3 regions of the Bradyrhizobium sp. SZCCHNRI20481 genome follow, and region 1 is predicted to be linked to each of the others. Evidence: riboswitches for the same ligand, from Rfam matches in the RefSeq annotation. Region 1 holds a riboswitch; each other region holds the start of a gene.
The links. Region 1 has a riboswitch for S-adenosylmethionine ahead of QX132_RS09210 (O-succinylhomoserine sulfhydrylase). Riboswitches for the same ligand answer to the same signal wherever they lie in the genome.

Region 1 (5,722 bases):
GGCGACCGAGCATCGGTCACGTCACGGTGGCGCAGGCGAGCGATCAGGTGCCCGGGCCGATCGCCGTGGCGCGCCCGGCGACCACAACCTCGCCGCCTGCGGCGACGACCGCGCCGGCCATGACCGATGCACAGCCGCCGGCTGCAGCCGGGCAGGCCGTCGTGGCGGCGCCGCCGTCGCGCAGCATCACCGAGCGGGCGATCGACAAGGTCAAGCAGGTCGCGAAGTCGGCCACCGACATCTTCAACCGCGTGCCGTGCCTGACGCCGAAGGGCGTCGCCAAGAAGAATTTCATTTCGCTGCCGCACGTCGCCAACAAGCTCGCCTCCGGCCTGCCGGTCGTCATCGTCGCCTTCGGCTCGTCGTCGACGCAGGGCTATGGCGCGAGCGCGCCGGACTACACCTATCCGAATCGGCTCGCCGCGCAGCTGCGCCGGCAATATCCGATGGTCGACATCAGCGTCATCAATGCCGGCGTCGGCGGCGAGGATGCGCCGGAGATGATGAAGCGGCTGGAGACGTCGGTGATCGACCGGCATCCGGATCTCGTGATCTGGCAGGTCGGCACCAATGCGGTGCTGCGCGATCTCGATCCCGCCGAGACCGCCAAGCTGGTCGATGACGGCGTCGCCAAGATCCAGGCGGCGGCCTCCGATGTCGTGCTGGTCGACCTGCAATATTCGCCGCGCGTCAACGAGCGCTCGGAGAACGCCAGCCGCATGAACAAGCTGCTCGGGCGTATCGCCGAGCTGCATCACGCCGGCATCTTCCCCCGCTTCGAGGTGATGCGCGACTGGCACGAGCGGCAGGCGATCCCGATCAACGAGTTCGTGATCTCGGACGGTCTGCACATGAGCGATTGGGGCTACGCCTGCTTCGCCCAGCTGCTCGGCGACGACATCATCCGCTCGGTCGGCCAGGTCAAGCTCGGCATCAACACGCCGGCCAACGTGCTGACCTATCGGCCGATGTGAGAGTGGCGAGTAGGGAATAGCGAGTAGCGAGTAGCGAATAGGATGCAATCGGTACGCCCTATTCGCCATTCTCTATGCGGCCATTCGCTACGCGGCCCTCAGGGCCGCATCCAGATCCTCGATCAGATCGTCGGCATGCTCGAGCCCGGCGGAGAAGCGGATGAAGCCCTCGCTGATGCCGAGCTCGGCGCGCGCCTCCGGCGTCAGCCGCTGGTGCGTCGTCGTCGCCGGATGCGTGACCAGCGTCTTGGCGTCGCCGAGATTGTTGGAGATGCGCGCGAGCTTCAAGCCGTTGAGCGTGCGGAAGGCGCCGGCCTTGCCGCCCTTCACCTCGAAGCCGACCAGCGTCGAGCCGGCGCGCATCTGCTTGCGCACGGTCGCCGCCTGCGGATGGTCCTCGCGACCGGGATAGATCAGCCGCGAGATCTTCGGATGCGCCGCGAGAAAGTCGGCCACCTTCGCCGCCGTCTCGGTCTGCGCGCGCACGCGCACCGCCAAGGTCTCCAGGCCCTTGAGCAGGACCCAGGCGTTGAACGGCGAGATCGACGGACCGGTCTGGCGCATGAAATTGTGGATGTGCTCGGCGATGAACGCCTCCGACGACAGGATCACGCCGCCGAGGCAGCGGCCCTGGCCATCGATGTGCTTGGTCGCGGAATACACCACGACGTCGGCGCCGAGCGCGAGCGGGCTCTGCCAGATCGGGGTCGCGAACACGTTGTCGACGATCAGCCGCGCGCCACGGGCGTGCGCGATCTCGGCGATCGCGGGAATGTCCATCACGTCGAGCGTCGGATTGGTCGGGCTCTCCAGGAAGAACGACTTGGTGTTCGGCCTGACCGCCTTCTGCCATTGGTCGAGGTCGAGCCCATCGACCAGGGTCGATTCGATGCCGTAGCGCGGCAAGAGATCTTCGACGACGTAGCGGCACGAGCCGAACAGCGCCTTGGCGGCGACGACGTGATCGCCGGCACGGAGGGGAGCGAGGATTGCCGTGGTGACTGCGGCCATGCCGGTTGCGGCCGAGCGGCAGGCCTCGGCGCCCTCGAGCTCGATCATGCGGCGCTCGAACATTGCCGTGGTCGGGTTGGAGAAGCGCGAATAGATGAAGCCGGGATCCTCGCCCTTGAAGCGCGCCTCGCACTCCTCGGCGGTGGCGTAGACGAAGCCTTGCGTCAGATAGAGCGCCTCGGCGGTCTCGCCGAATTCGGAACGCAAGGTGCCGGAATGCACCAGACGGGTTTCAGGACGATAGCGGGCGAACGACGCCGGGGCCTTCGCGGGGGACTTCGACATGTGACCTCCATCGTGACCACCGCCTCCAGCGATGGGCACAAAAAAACCGGCCTGGGAAAACTCCTCACGGCCGGGATCACAATCGTCCCCGGCCTGTTTAGCGACTTATTTAACGTGGCTGCAAGCCGGCCGGCTCAAATCACCACGGGATAAGTCGTGCTCATAGTCGCAACCGGCCTTTCCGTCAAGCCAGCCATCGGATAACCGGTAAAAAGACCCTATATAGGCTCGATAAGCCGCCGTTCCGGCGCCTGCAAAGGATCAGGTCTTGCCGTTTTCGCTCAGCCCCGACGCCCACGGCATCCTCCCCGATCGCATGATCGTGGCGATGGCGGAGGCTGGCCTGATCATCCCCGCATACGATTTTGTCGAAAGCCAGATCCAGCCGGCGAGCCTGGACCTGCGGCTCGGCGACATCGCCTATCGCGTGCGGGCAAGCTTTCTGCCCGGGCCGGGCGCGACGGTCGCCGAGCGTATCGACGAGTTGAAGCTGCACGAATTCGCGCTCGCCGACGGCGCAGTGCTGGAGACCAACTGCGTCTACATCGTGCCGCTCTTGGAGAGTCTCGCGCTGCCGAAGGACATCGTCGCGGCCGCCAATCCGAAGAGCTCGACCGGGCGGCTCGACGTGTTCACCCGCGTGATCGCCGACGGCACGCGACGATTCGACATGATCGGAGCCGGCTATCACGGTCCGCTCTACGCCGAGATCAGCCCGAAGACGTTTCCCGTTTTGCTGCGCGAAGGCTCGCGCCTGTCCCAGGTCCGCTTCCGCTACCGCGACGCGGTTCTGTCGGAGGACGAACTGATCGCGCTGCATCAGGCCGAGCGGCTGGTGGATCGCGATGATGCGGATCTCGTCGGCGGCGTCGCTCTTTCCGTCGACCTGTCCGGCAGCAATGCCAACGGCTATGTGGGCTATCGCGCCAAGCGTCATACCGGCGTCGTCGACGTCGACCGCCGCGCCGGCTATGCTGTGGAGGAGTTCTGGGAGCCGATCAAGGCGCGCCCCGACGGCAGCCTCATTCTCGATCCCGGCGAGTTCTACATCCTGGCTTCGAAGGAGGCCGTGCAGGTGCCGCCGGACTACGCCGCCGAGATGGTGCCGTTCGATCCGCTCGTGGGCGAATTCCGTGTCCACTATGCCGGCTTCTTCGATCCCGGCTTCGGCTGTGCCGGCGCCGGCGGGCAGGGCTCGCGCGCGGTGCTCGAGGTGCGCTCGCGCGAGGTGCCGTTCATCCTCGAGCACGGTCAGATCGTCGGCCGCCTCGTCTATGAGAAGATGCTGGCCCGGCCGAACGCGATGTATGGCAGCCGCATCGGCTCCAACTACCAGGCCCAGGGCCTGAAGCTCTCCAAGCACTTCCGCCTCTAGCCCGGCTGCGCGCTGACCGCGCACCCCCAATGCGCCCGCTGCACGGGGCGCGGCCCGGCGGTGTGCTAGGAGGAACGACAAAGGTCCCGCCAGATGGCGCGGCCAAAACGGGGAGCGAGCATGTCCGAGATCGGCTTGGCCGACAGTCCGGTCGGCGAGGGGCGTACGTTGCCGCCCATCGCGAAGCCGGTTCGGAATGCGCTCGTCGACGGCCCCATTCTGCGCACCCTGCTGTCGCTGGCCTGGCCCAACATCATCGCGAACACGGCAGGCACCTGCGTCGTCATCGCCGAGACCTCCTATATCGGCCGGCTCGGTATCGAGGCGTTGGCGGCGATGGCACTGGTGTTCCCGCTGGTGATCCTGACCATGACGATGTCCGGCGGCGCCATGGGCGGCGGCGTGGCCTCGGCGATCGCGCGGGCGCTCGGCGCCGGCGACACCGAACGGGCCTCGACCCTCGCCACGCACGCGCTGCTGATTGCGCTGCTGTTCGGCGCGACCTTCATGGTCGGCATGCTGGTGTTTGGCCCTGCCCTCCTGGAAGTGCTCGGCGGCCGCGGCGCGGTGCTGAGCCATGCCACAGCCTATCTGCAGATCTTCTTCGGCGGCGCGATACTGCCCTGGCTGATGAACTCGATGGCCGGCATCCTGCGCGGCACCGGCAACATGAAGCTGCCGTCGTTCATGATCCTTAGCTCGGCACTGCTGCAGATCGTGCTCGGCGGCACGCTGAGTCTGGGCCTCGGGCTCGGCATGCGCGGCGTCGCCGCCGGCGCGCTGCTGGCGTTCTGCGTCAGCATCTCGGTGATGGGCTGGTATCTGTTCTCCGGCCGCGCGCGCGTCCGGCCGAAGCTGCGGGGCCTCAAGATCAGCCGTGCGATGTTCGCCGACATCCTCAAGGTCGGCGCCATCGCCTGCTTCTCGCCGCTGCAATCCGTGCTGTCGATCGCGATCTTCACGCACATGCTGGCATCGTTCGGCACCGCCGTGCTGGCCGGCTACGGCATCGGCGCACGGCTCGAATTCATGGTGACCACTGTCGCGTTCTCCGTCGGCATGGCCTCGGTGCCGATGGTCGGCATGGCGATCGGTGCGGAAAGAATCGTGCGCGCCCGCCGGATCGCCTGGACGGCGGGGCTGGTCTCTTTCGCGTCGGTGGGTGCGCTGTCGACGCTGATCGCGATCGTTCCGCAATTGTGGGTCGACATCTTCACCCAGGACGAGAGCGCGCGCAGCGCGGGCCGGCACTATCTTCAGGTCGCAGCGCCAATGTATGCCTTCATCGGCCTGGCGATCTCGATGTACTTCTCCTCGCAGGGCGCAGCCAGGGTGATCGGTCCGGTGCTGGCACAGACGGTGCGGCTCGTCTTCATCGCCGCAGGCGGCAGCTATCTGCTGAGCCATGCCGCGACCGAGGGCGACTTCTTCATGCTGGCGGCGTCCTCGATGGTCCTGCTCGGAGTGCTGACGCTCGCCACCGTCATGCTCACCCGCTGGGGCCCGAAGCCGGCCGCAGCGCTGGAGCTGCGCCCGGCCGTGCTGGCGGCCGAGCTCGGCTCGGGGGCGCAGATCCCGCCATCTCCGCATGTCGGCTGACGGCTGCTCGGCTCGTCTAGGCGCGCAGCCCGCCTAGGGCGTCCTGCATCGCGCGCGTGCCGAGCGCCATCTGCTGCTCGATATAGGGCGCGATGGCGTGCGGCAGCACGTCGGTGATCCAGAGCATCCGGCAACCCTGCGCGCCGTCGGGGATGATCTGCACGGACGCGTTGTGATGCGTCACGCGTTCGCTCTCGATCGTGTAGACCAGACGCTGCTGCGCCTCGTCGCAACTGACGAGGCGTTCGCGCGCCACATTGCCGTTGGCGAAGGTCACGATCCGGACGTCGCCGTCGAGCTGGCAATCGACGACGAAGCCGGGCGCCAGCCGGGTATGAACGGCGCCGAAGTCGCGCACGGCGTCCCAGACGGCGGCTGCGGAGGCTGCGATCGGGGTGTCCTTCTGAATCGATGCCATGGCCGGGACCTCACGGACACACGGCTTCGATGTTGTTGCCGTCGGGATCGATCAGGAAGG
Region 2 (5,722 bases), on a different contig from region 1:
TGCCTTACATCCATGTCGTCGTGAACAACGCCTATCTCGGCCTCATACGGCAGGCGCAGCGCGGCTTCTCGATGGACTATCAGGTCCAGCTGTCGTTCGAGAACATCAATGCGCCGGAGGTCGGCGGCTATGGCGTCGACCACGTCGCGGTCGCGCAGGGCCTCGGCTGCAAGGCGATCCGCGTCACCGACCCTCGCCAGGCGCAGGCTGCGTTCGCGACCGCGCGCGAATGGATGGCGGAATACCAGGTGCCTGTCGTGGTCGAGTTCGTGCTCGAACGCGTCACCAACATCGCGATGGGTACCGAGATCGACAACGTCGTGGAGTTCGAGGAGGTGCTCGACCTGCCGGTGGACGACACCCCGGCCGAGCCGCCGCGCACCTTGCTGCCGGCCTGATCGCAGCAACCGCTCTCATTCGAGGACCAATTCGAGGACCATGACATGCCGCGCTTTGCTGCCAATCTCACCATGCTCTTCAACGAGCTCCCGTTCATCGAGCGCTTCGCGGCTGCCAAGGCGGCCGGCTTCAGCGGTGTCGAGTATCTCTTCCCGTACGACTTCGACAAGGCGGAGCTGAGCGAGCAGCTGACGCGTCACGGGCTGACGCAGGTGCTGCACAATCTGCCCGCCGGCAACTGGGCCGCGGGCGAGCGCGGCATCGCGATCCTGCCGGATCGCGTCGACGAATTCCGCGACGGCGTTCGTCGCGCCATCGAATACGCGCGGGCGCTCGACTGCCGCCAGGTCAACTGCCTCGTCGGGATAGCGCCTGATGATGCCGACCCGCGCGAGCTCAACCAGGTGCTGGTCCGCAACCTGCGCTTTGCCGCAACCGCGCTGAAAGCGCAGGGGATCAAGCTCTTGATCGAGCCGATCAACACGCTCGACATTCCCGGCTTTGTCCTCAACCGCACGGCACAAGCGCTTCAGCTGATCTCGGAGGTCGAGTCCGACAATCTGTTCCTCCAGTACGACATTTACCACATGCAGATCATGGAGGGCGATCTCGCCCGCACCATGCAGAAGCATCTCGCCCGCATCGCGCACATCCAGCTCGCCGACAATCCGGGCCGCCACGAGCCCGGCACCGGCGAGATCAACTATGCGTTCCTGTTCCGGCATCTGGATGCGATCGGCTATCGCGGCTGGATCGGTTGTGAGTACAAGCCGCAGACGACGACGGTGGACGGGCTGGGCTGGCTGACCGATCGCGCGATCGTTCCCGCGAGCTGAGTTTACTACGTGCCATTCAGCCCGGGTTTGCTGCCGAGGAAGATGCCGCCGCTCCTGTCTCTTCACGCGAGGCTTATGGATTGCATCGAGCGCTACAGGATGGCGCAGCTTCAATGTTGTTGCGCGTGAGTTTCACTCACGCCTTAGCAGCCACGACAGATGCCGTGAATTTTTGTGTCAATCTTCTTCTGCTCGTCGACCCACTCAGCAGGCCATTGTCCGCCTGCCCAAGGCAACTGCTTCCTGTTGGCAAAGTTGATGGGTACCGTAAAGGTGAAGCTATCGTCGCTCATCTCTGCGGGCGGCTCCGGAAATGGTTCCGCTCGCTCAATCATACTTAGGGCCGCCGTATCGAGTAACTCGGAGCCGGCGCTTTCCACCAGTTCTCTGGAAATCAGTTTCCCCTGCCGATCAATGACAAACTTGACCTTGGCCGTGCCACTTTGACCGGCCGCCCCTGGCGGAAACGTTCTCTTGCTCACTAATAGTATTACAATCTTCTTTTTCCACGCTTCGCGAGCGCTTGCCTGAGCGCCGACACTTTCCGTTTGCGCATATGAGAAAGACGCCGAAGCCAGTAGCAGTACGAACAGACCGGCCAGCGAAGGAATTCTCGCGTTCATAAGCGGATTCCATCACACGCGAAGATAATTCACAACCAAAAATTGCCGGTATGGCGCAGTTGCGCGAAGCGCCCGTCCCGTACGTCGCCAGCGTCGGCTGAAAAGGTCCGCGTTGGGCCAGGAGCGGCCGCGCGTTGTTCCTCAAACTGGGGCGTGCTTGCCAAGCTCGATCGTGCCAGCTATCGTCAACTCCAACATCAAGAGTTGGGCCGACGCCCAGCGCCAACCTGCTCCCCGAGCAAGGTGGCTTTCTTCCTTCGGAAGAAGATGTGGCCGGTCCGGCAACTAAACGGGACAAGCCACCACGGCGTCATGCGCTCCTCTCTTCGAAGAAGGGGACGAGAATGACTGTCGATAGAATCGAAATTGAGCCGGCCGATGCAAGGTCCCAGGACCTGATTAACCTCGTAACCGCGCTGGACGATTTCTTAAACAAGGTCTGCGGGGTGGAAAGGAATCACGGCTCTCCAATTGATCGGCTAGCGCACGACGACACGCAAATGTTTATCGCGCGGATTGCCGGACAAGCCGTTGGCTGTGCGGGGCTGCAGGTGTTCGCTGATGGTACCGGGGAGGTGAAGCGCATGTATGTCGTCACCGAGGTTCGTGCAACTGGAATAGGCAGCAGGCTCTTGACGCGCGTCGTGGAAGCGGCCCTGACCGCCAAGCTGCCGGTTCTGCGGCTGGAAACCACGGAATTTCTTCCCGATGCCCAGAGGCTCTATCGGGCGAAGGGGTTCGTTCCGTGCCCAGCGTATGGCGCTTACGTTTCCAACCCGATCAATTTGTACTTCGAGAGATGGCTGACGAAATGATGGTCGAGGGCGATGTGCCGACAAGGAATAGATGATCAAGTCTGCTTTTAGATTGCTCAAATCCCCATAGCGCTTGCCGCGCCACCCCGCTCAACATGCGCGGTTTCCTCCCTTGGAGGGTTTCGGACGCCGGCCGCCCGAATATGCCGCGCCGTCAATCATGCGGCCGGCATCCGAAACCCTTCACATAACCGGACATCGCTAAACGACATGATGGCGATCCCGGTCATCTATCCAACGGGTAAAATCGTTTCAAGAACCCGTCGATCTCGCTATCGGCTGCCTGCCAGCGTGCTCCACGTTCGCTTCTCAAGAGACAGAGGCCGAGAAGTTCTAGCGGGCCATCGGCAACAAGCTCAAGCGTCCCTTTCTTCGCGATCCAGTGCTCTTCACCGCCCTTATCGAGGCGGTCGACCGAATATCCGAGTTCAACAAGCGTGAGATACGCTGGGACTTCCGTATTGCCCGCTGCCGCAATAATTTCTTGCGCCATCTCATTTCCCCTACCGCGCGCGGATAGGCGTCCGAGCATCGCCTCGTTCACTGCAACCTTCCTTGCCCGCAGTCCGCGATGATCGCAATGGGTCAAATGCAGCCATTGAGGGCCTTGGTCGCCTGCTTCTGCTTCAGACCTGAAAGCGGGCTGTGCTCCCACCTGTTTGGACGGTTTGGGATGGGCTAGCCGCCGACATCTTTAGTGCGTCTTTTCATCTTCGAGTCTGATCATGATGTGCTGCGCCAAGCCGGAGTTCGAGGAGCCGCTGAGAAAATCTCCGGCCGCATGTCGGGCTGACGAACGGAGGGCCGTCCTGGGAGCGGACAACGGAGGAGGTTGCGAGCGATGATCACTGTGTTCGGAGAGGGCAGAGGCTTCCGTGTCGTCTGGTTGCTCGAAGAGATGGGGCTGCCGTACCGGCTTCGGGACGTGGATCTCCTGGCCGGGGTCGAGAACGACGCCGAGTTCCTGACGATCAATCCCGCCGGATTCATTCCGGCGATCCGCGATGGCGACGTCACGATGGTCGAGTCCGTTGCGATCATGGAATACATCTTGGGGCGGTATGGGCCGACAGCGCTGGCGCCCGCGGCACATGATGTTGCTTTTCCTGCCTATCAGCAGTTTCTCCACCTCGGTGAGGCGGGCCTCGCAGCCTCGCTTTATTTCGTTTCGGGAGCCCGGCACCTTGCGCCTGAAAGCGAGCGCAACAACTGGAGCGCGCGGCAGGCGATGGACGTGTTCACGACCCGATTGAGCCTGGTGACGCGACGGCTGGAGCGCGGGCCATACATGGCCGGCGATGCGTTCACCGCGGCGGACATTTCGGTGGGCTACGCGCTCGAGATGGCGCGGAAGAACGTCGGTGTGGTGTTCGGTGATGCGGAGCAAGCATACATGACCCGGCTGCGAGTCCGCGCCGGCTACCAGCGGGCGCTGGAGACGTGCCAGGCCACGCGGCGCTGGTGGACCAGCTAGGTTGCGGAACGAGAGAGGCGAGTAGGTCGCCGACAATGTCTTCAACAGACGAAACGATCATTTGCATTCGACCGTCGCTCCGCGGCAGATGACGAGTGCTGGAAACCCATCCGAGGTCACCGATGCCATCTGTTGCGACCGTGTTTGCGCAATCCTTCTTCCACGGCACGCGCGCCGATCTGCGGCCGGGCGACCTGATCGCTGTCGGGTATCCGTCCAACTTCACCGAGGCGGAGCCGATGTCCTGGGTCTACTTCACGGCGACGCTGGATGCGGCGATCTGGGGCGCCGAGTTGGCTGCCGGTGACGGACGGGGACGGATCTACGTCGTCGAGCCCACAGGTCCGTTCGTTGACGACCCGAACCTGACGGACAAGAAGTTCCCGGGGAATCCGACGCGGTCTCATCGATCCCGCGCGCCGCTGCGCGTCATTGCCGAGGTCGTTCATTGGCAGGGGCACGCGCCGGATGTGGTGAGGCAGATGAAGGAGGGCGTTGCGCGCGCAATGACCGAAGGGCCGGGCATCATCGACTGAACGGCGCGGCGGCATCGCACTGCCGTCGATCCGTCGCGCCCGATGGCTGTTTGCGGATGCTGCGACGCGCTCGCCACGCGGCGCCCTCCGTCCAGAACATCGAAAAAGTCCGGTGGCAAGGTGCGTTCGAACTGGTGTCGACGCACGAAATCTCCTCCTCATGAGCCGAGCCTATCGCCGAGAGGCGAGGGTTGGACTTGGCGTCCATGATTGATCGGGGGCGCCGCTCGGCAGCGTCGCTCGCCTTTCGGCGACGGCATGGTTGAAGAGTTCGAGGACCAAGCCGAATGCCGCCAAGTCCTCTGGTTCGATGGCTCCATCGTCATAGCCCTTGAGTGTCTCGGCGATGATCCCGTCGACCTCTCGTTGCCAGCTCAGCAGATCGTGTTCCGAGCCGGCATTGCGCACCTCCGAAACCACCGCAAGAATGCGGTTGCGGCCGCTGGTGTCGTCCTCCAGTTCATCCCGGTTCAGATAGCGGCGCAGCCATTCGGCGGCCGAACCGATGCCGGAAAGTACGAGCAAGGCGAACCAGAAATAGTCGCTGTACTTGTCCAGAAAGGTTCGCTCCGTGCCGTTGATCACCGCCGCGGCGCCTCGATGTACGGAAGGCTCGGTTTCCTTCTCGGTATCGGGCTTCATGATGTGCGAAGCGCCGGCGAGGCCTTGCGTGATCGTGTCGCGGACCGCGAAAAGCTGCCGGTAGAAGGCCGCCGCCTTGGCTTCGGAAAGCCCCTTCCTGGCGAGGATCAGGTGATTGACGCTGATCGTGTCGACCTTGTCCTCCGGCCAGGCCGGTTTCGCGTTGAAGACGCTGGCTGGAATTTCCTCGGCCTCGTAGCGCGGATGCTTCAGGGCAATGGCCTCCGATGCTTCGATCGGAAGAAACGTGGGTGCTCCGCGTGCCCGGGAGGTCGCGGTGATCGCGTCCACCGTGATCTTGCTGTCGAGCGGACCGACGGCGAGATACGCATCGAGGGTGGGGTCTTGCGCAAGCTTCTCGATCTCGTCTGTCCCGAATTGAGCCGTGGCAACCTTA
Region 3 (5,722 bases), on a different contig from region 1:
CCTTCTCCGCCCTGCTCAGAAGAAACACCCCCTGCTCGCCGAACATGTTCCAGAACCACCAGGGCATGGCGACGCGCAAGGGGCGGCCGTAACTATCAAGTGCGACGGCGCGCTCCATCTTGACGCCGATCTCGTCGCAGAGCTGCACGAAGTCCTTGATGGTGCAGAAATGGATGTTCGGCGTGTCGTACCAGGTGAAAGGCAGATTGTCGGTGCGCGGCATGTGGCCGCCGACCAGCAGCTGCAGCCGCAGCCGCCAGAAGCCGAAATTCGGGAAGGTGACGATGGCACGGCGGCCGATGCGCAGGAGATTTTCCAGCACCGTCTTGGGCCGCCGCGTCGCCTGCAGGGTCTGCGACAGGACCACGTAGTCGAACGCATCGTCGGGATAATCGACGAGATCGGTGTCGGCATCGCCCTGCACCACCGCGAGGCCCTTGGCGACACAATGGTTGACGCCCTCGCGCGACAGCTCGATGCCGCGGCCGTCGATGCCGCGGCTCTCCAGCAGCTGCAGCAGGTCACCGTCGCCGCAGCCGATGTCGAGCACCTTGGAGCCGCTCTCGACCATGCCGGCGATCAGGAGATGATCGGGCCGATAGGCCAGCACCTCGCCGCCGGAGAATCCGTTCAGCGGCAGCACACCCTGCATGCTCATGTCTCAGCCTCCCGTCACAGCCTTGAGGCCGCGCGCCTTGCCGGCGGAATCGAGAAAAGCGCTGGCGATCTCGAAGAACTCGGGGACGTCGAGCAGGAACGCGTCGTGCCCCCTGTCGGTCTCGATCTCGGCGAACGACACCCGCGCGCTGGACGCGTTGAGCGCATGCACCAGCGCCCGCGATTCCGAAGTCGGAAACAGCCAGTCGCTGGTGAAGGACACCACGCAGAAGCGGGTCTTGATGCCGCGGAACGCCGCCGCCAGCACGCCATCGTGGTCGCCGGCGATGTCGAAATAGTCCATCGCGCGCGTCAAATAGAGATAGGAGTTGGCATCGAAGCGCTCGACGAAGGACGAGCCCTGATAGCGCAGATAGCTCTCGACCTGGAAATCGGCGTCGAACGAGAACGTCGGCAACTCGCGGTCCTGCATGCGGCGGCCGAACTTGCGATGCAGCGCCGCGTCCGACAGATAGGTGATATGCGCGGCCATCCGTGCCACCGCGAGGCCGCGATGCGGATGAACGCCCTTGTCGCCGTAGCGGCCGTGGTCCCAGTCGGGATCGGCCATGACGGCCTGGCGGCCGAGCTCGTGGAAGGCGATGTTCTGCGCCGAATGCCGCGTCGCGCAGGCGATCGCGAGCGTGGCGAACACGCGCTGCGGATAGGCCACCGTCCATTGCAGCGCCTGCATGCCGCCCATCGAGCCGCCGACCACGGCGAACAGCGTGTCGATGCCGAGATGGTCGATCAGCATCGCCTGGGCGCGCACCATGTCGGGGATGGTGATGATCGGGAAATCGAGCCCCCAGACCTTGCCGGTCGCAGGGTTCAGCGAGGCCGGTCCGGTCGAGCCCATGCAGCCGCCGATCACGTTGGAGCAGATGATGAAATAGCGGCTTGGGTCGAGCGGGCGGCCGGGACCGACCAGCGTCTCCCACCAGCCGGGCTTGCCGGTGACCGGATGACGGTTGGCGACGTGCTGGTCGCCGGTCAGCGCGTGGCAGACCAGGACCGCGTTCGATCTGTCGGCGTTGAGCTCGCCATAGGTCTGGTAGGCGATCTGGAACGGCGACAGGTCGACGCCGCAATCGAGCCTGAGCGGCTTGTCGGCACCGAACTGCGCGACCAGCGAGCTCGGATGATCGACCTCGTGCGAGCGCTCTTCGGGCGCAATCGTGCGCAGCGCGGAGGTGGGTTTCGGCGTCAGGCCTGTCATGTCTCTCACCCCGGCCATCCGGCAAGGGCTCCCGAACCACGTGACACATCAGGCCATGAAAAACCCGGCCTGAACTGGGGTTCGGCCGGGATCGATAACGTCCCCGGCCTGTTTAGCGAGTTTTTTAACGTGGCTGCAAGCCGGCCGGCTCAAATGACCACGGAACGGGCAGAAACTAGTCCCGCGGGCGCTCCTCGTCAAGGCAAGCTCGGGTTGACCGCCGATCGGGCGCTCCATGGCTGCAGGTCAGCCAAGCCTAGGCAGCACGAGGTAAACTTGCTGTTGCGCACGTCCCCCGCATCGGAGAGAACGGCATCCGTTCCAGTCCGCCGCGCGTTGACCCGCGGCCTGCGAAGAGTGACCCTGCCCATGTCGACCCCGCCGCCAGCCCCTCCCTCGCTCGCCGATTTGCGCAAGGAGATCGACGCGATCGACGAGCAGGTCCATCAGCTGCTGATGAACAGGGCCGACATCATCGACCGGCTGATCAAGGTCAAGAAGACCCAGGAGGTCGGCTCGGCGTTCCGTCCGGCGCGCGAGGCCGACATGATGCGGCGCCTGGTGCAGCGCCATCGCGGCATCCTGCCGCTCGACACCGTCGAGGGCATCTGGCGCGTGATCGTCTCGACGTTCACTTACGTGCAGGCGCCGTTCTCGGTTCACGCCGACGTGTCGGTCGGCGAATCCGCGATGCGCGATTCCGCCAGGTTCCATTTCGGCTTCGTGGTGCCTTATGTCGCCCATTTCAGCGCCCAGGCCGCCGTCGAAGCCGTGGCGCGCTCGAAGGGCGATCTCGCGCTGGTGTCGACGACCTCGGGGCATACGCCGTGGTGGATCACGCTGGAGCCCGCGGGCGCGCCGAAGATCATCGCGCGGATGCCGTTCATCGAGCGTGCCGACCATCCGGCGGCGCTGCCGGTGTTCGCGATCTCGCGCGTCGCGGACGACGCGCTGGTGCTGGAGGTCGAGACCTGGAGCATCCGCGTCTCCGGCTGGAATGCGCAGGTGTCCCGCGCGCTGTCGCCGCTCGCCGACGTCATCGCGGTGCCCGATACCGCCTTCGACGGCGCGGCGCTGTTGGTGTCGATCGAGTCGCCGTCGAACCTCGACAAGATCAAGGCTGCCCTGATCGCGGCGGGCGCCTCGGTGCGCTCGACGGCCCTCGTCGGCGGCCATGCGAAACGCTATACGGTTCCCAACTGAGACGCCCCGCGCCAGTGATGATTTTCCGGAGTTGACGATGAACCGCCCCGTGCCGAATCCCGGCATCCTCGACATCGCGCCCTACACGCCGGGCAAGAGTCCCAAGCCGGAGCTTGGCCGCAAGGTGTTCAAGCTGTCGGCGAACGAGACTCCGTTCGGTCCTTCACCCAAGGCGATCGACGCCTTCAAGAGCGCGGCCACGCATCTGGAGGATTATCCGGAAGGCACCTCGCGGGTGCTGCGCGAGGCGATCGGCCGCACCTATGGCCTCGATCCCGGCCGCATCGTCTGCGGCGCCGGCTCCGACGAGATCCTGAATCTGCTGGCACACACCTTTCTCGGGCAAGGCGACGAGGCGATCTCCACCGCGCACGGCTTCCTGGTCTATCCGATCGCGACCATGGCCTGCGGCGCCAAGAACGTGGTTGCCGCGGAGACGGAATATCGGACCGACGTCGATGCGATCCTCAGCGCGGTGACGCCGCGCACCAAGCTGGTCTGGCTCGCCAACCCGAACAACCCGACCGGCACCTACATCCCGTTCGACGAGGTCAAGCGGCTGCGCGCCGGCCTTCCCTCGCATGTCGTGCTGGTGCTCGACGCCGCCTATGCCGACTACGTCTCGCGCAACGATTATGAGTTCGGGATCGAGCTGGTCGCCACGACCGAGAACACCGTCGTCACCCACACCTTTTCCAAGATCCACGGCCTCGCAGCGCTCCGCGTCGGCTGGATGTTCGGCCCGGCGCACATCGTCGATGCCATCAACCGCATCCGCGGGCCGTTCAACGTCTCCTCGCCCGCGATGCTCGCTGCGGTCGCCGCGATCGAGGACACCGCGCATCAGCAGATGTCGAAGGCACACACCGAGACCTGGCGCAACTGGCTCACCGAGGAGATCGGCAAGCTCGGGCTGAAAGTGACGCCGAGCGTCACCAACTTCATCCTGATCCACTTCCCGACCGACAAGGGCCGCACCGCGGTCGAGGCCGACGAATTCCTGACACGGCGCGGCCTCGTGCTGCGCGCGCTCGCCAACTACAAGTTGCCGAATGCGCTGCGCATGACGATCGGCACCGAGGAGGCCAATCGTCTGGTCGTCGAGGCTCTCAGCGAATTCATGAGGACGAAGTGAGCGTCGCGGGGAGATTTGAACGCGTCGCGCTGATCGGATTCGGCCTGATCGGCGGCTCGATCGCGCGCGCGGCGCGGCTGCAAGGCATGGCCGGCGAAATCGTCACCACGGCGCGTTCGGACAAGACCCGCGCCCGCGTGACCGAGCTCGGCATCGTCGACCGCGTCGTTGCGAGCAATGCCGAGGCGGTCAAGGATGCCGACCTCGTCATCCTCTGCATTCCCGTCGGCGCGTGCGGTCCCGTGGCCGAAGAGATCGCGCCGCATCTGAAGCCCGGCGCCATCGTCTCCGACGTCGGCTCCGTGAAGGGCGCCATCGTTCGCGACATGGCGCCGCACCTGCCGGCGCATGTTCATTTCGTACCGGCCCATCCGGTCGCCGGCACCGAGAATTCGGGACCGGACTCCGGCTTCGCCGAGCTGTTCATCAACCGCTGGTGCATCCTGACGCCGCCCGACGGTGTAGATGCCGACGCGATCGACCGTCTCCGCGCGTTCTGGGCCGCGCTTGGCGCCAAGGTCGAGATCATGACACCGGATCATCATGACCGCGTGCTCGCGATCACCAGCCACCTGCCGCATCTGATCGCATACACCATCGTCGGCACCGCCGACGAGCTGGCGCAGGTCACGGAGTCCGAGGTGATCAAGTTCTCCGCCGGCGGCTTTCGCGATTTCACCCGCATCGCCGCCTCCGACCCGACGATGTGGCGCGACATCTTCCTGAGCAACAAGGATGCCGTGCTCGACATGCTCGGCACCTTCACCGAGGACCTCTCCAAGCTGACGCGGGCGATCCGCCGCGGCGACGGCGATGCGCTGTTCGATCACTTCACCCGCACCCGTGCGATCCGCCGCGGCATCGTCGATATCGGCCAGGATTCGGCGGCGCCGGACTTCGGCCGGCCGCTGCCGCAGTTGAAGAAGCCCTGAAGGCTTCAGAACAGCGGTGGGACGCGGGCGACCTTGAACGGACCGAGCACCACGACCCCGTCGGCGAAGCGCAACGGGAAGGTCCGTGCCTTGCGCCCTTCGAGCGTGGCCTCCTTGCCGAGCGCATTGATGCCGAGCGCGACGCCGACATTGGCGTTCTGCTTGACGACCTTGCCGAGGCCGGGAATCGCGCGGTCGAGCGCACCGAGCAGGTTGTTGACGTCCTGCGACTTCACACCGGGCGCCACGCGATCGAGCGTCCCCTGCGGCACGCCGTTTTCGAGCATCTTGTCGAGACCGAGCGCCGGGATGACCTTTTCGATCCCCGCGACCGTCATCTGCACTTCGCCATCGATCCCGCCATTGGCGGTCAAGCTCAGCGTGCCCGCGGCGACCGCGAGCAATTCTCCCTGCTGGATGCGCGACTGGACGATCTCGACATGACCGCCCGCCGCCTGGATCTCGCGAAACCGCTCCGGCCAGGGTTTGGGCCTGAAGTCCTTGAGACCCGTGACGCGGGCCTGGACGTCGGTATTGAACGGTTCGGCAAGCAGAGGATGGCTGCCTTGGATGCTG

Region 2: another riboswitch for S-adenosylmethionine. It lies ahead of QX132_RS20280 (GNAT family N-acetyltransferase); the one in region 1 lies ahead of QX132_RS09210 (O-succinylhomoserine sulfhydrylase).
Region 3: another riboswitch for S-adenosylmethionine. It lies ahead of QX132_RS32000 (homoserine O-acetyltransferase); the one in region 1 lies ahead of QX132_RS09210 (O-succinylhomoserine sulfhydrylase).

Annotation. Positions count from the first base shown of each region.
Region 1 is NZ_JAUEUE010000005.1:62,175-67,896, forward strand. It holds gene QX132_RS09205 (SGNH/GDSL hydrolase family protein) at 1-974, shown strand, start outside; gene QX132_RS09210 (O-succinylhomoserine sulfhydrylase) at 1,062-2,270, opposite strand; SAM riboswitch at 2,347-2,426, opposite strand; gene QX132_RS09215 (2'-deoxycytidine 5'-triphosphate deaminase) at 2,539-3,645, shown strand; gene QX132_RS09220 (MATE family efflux transporter) at 3,766-5,244, shown strand; gene QX132_RS09225 (SRPBCC family protein) at 5,261-5,662, opposite strand; gene QX132_RS09230 (VOC family protein) at 5,673-5,722, opposite strand, start outside.
Region 2 is NZ_JAUEUE010000012.1:61,068-66,789, reverse strand. It holds gene gcl (glyoxylate carboligase) at 1-398, shown strand, start outside; gene hyi (hydroxypyruvate isomerase) at 444-1,235, shown strand; gene QX132_RS20285 (energy transducer TonB) at 1,379-1,858, opposite strand; SAM-I-IV-variant riboswitch at 2,048-2,157, shown strand; gene QX132_RS20280 (GNAT family N-acetyltransferase) at 2,203-2,673, shown strand; gene QX132_RS20275 (hypothetical protein) at 2,900-3,217, opposite strand; gene QX132_RS20270 (glutathione S-transferase family protein) at 3,515-4,147, shown strand; gene arr (NAD(+)--rifampin ADP-ribosyltransferase) at 4,270-4,683, shown strand; gene QX132_RS20260 (ABC transporter substrate-binding protein) at 4,855-5,722, opposite strand, start outside.
Region 3 is NZ_JAUEUE010000026.1:76,988-82,709, reverse strand. It holds gene metW (methionine biosynthesis protein MetW) at 1-658, opposite strand, end outside; gene QX132_RS32000 (homoserine O-acetyltransferase) at 662-1,876, opposite strand; SAM riboswitch at 1,968-2,047, opposite strand; gene QX132_RS31995 (chorismate mutase) at 2,246-3,079, shown strand; gene hisC (histidinol-phosphate transaminase) at 3,117-4,214, shown strand; gene QX132_RS31985 (prephenate/arogenate dehydrogenase family protein) at 4,211-5,146, shown strand; gene QX132_RS31980 (DUF2125 domain-containing protein) at 5,152-5,722, opposite strand, start outside.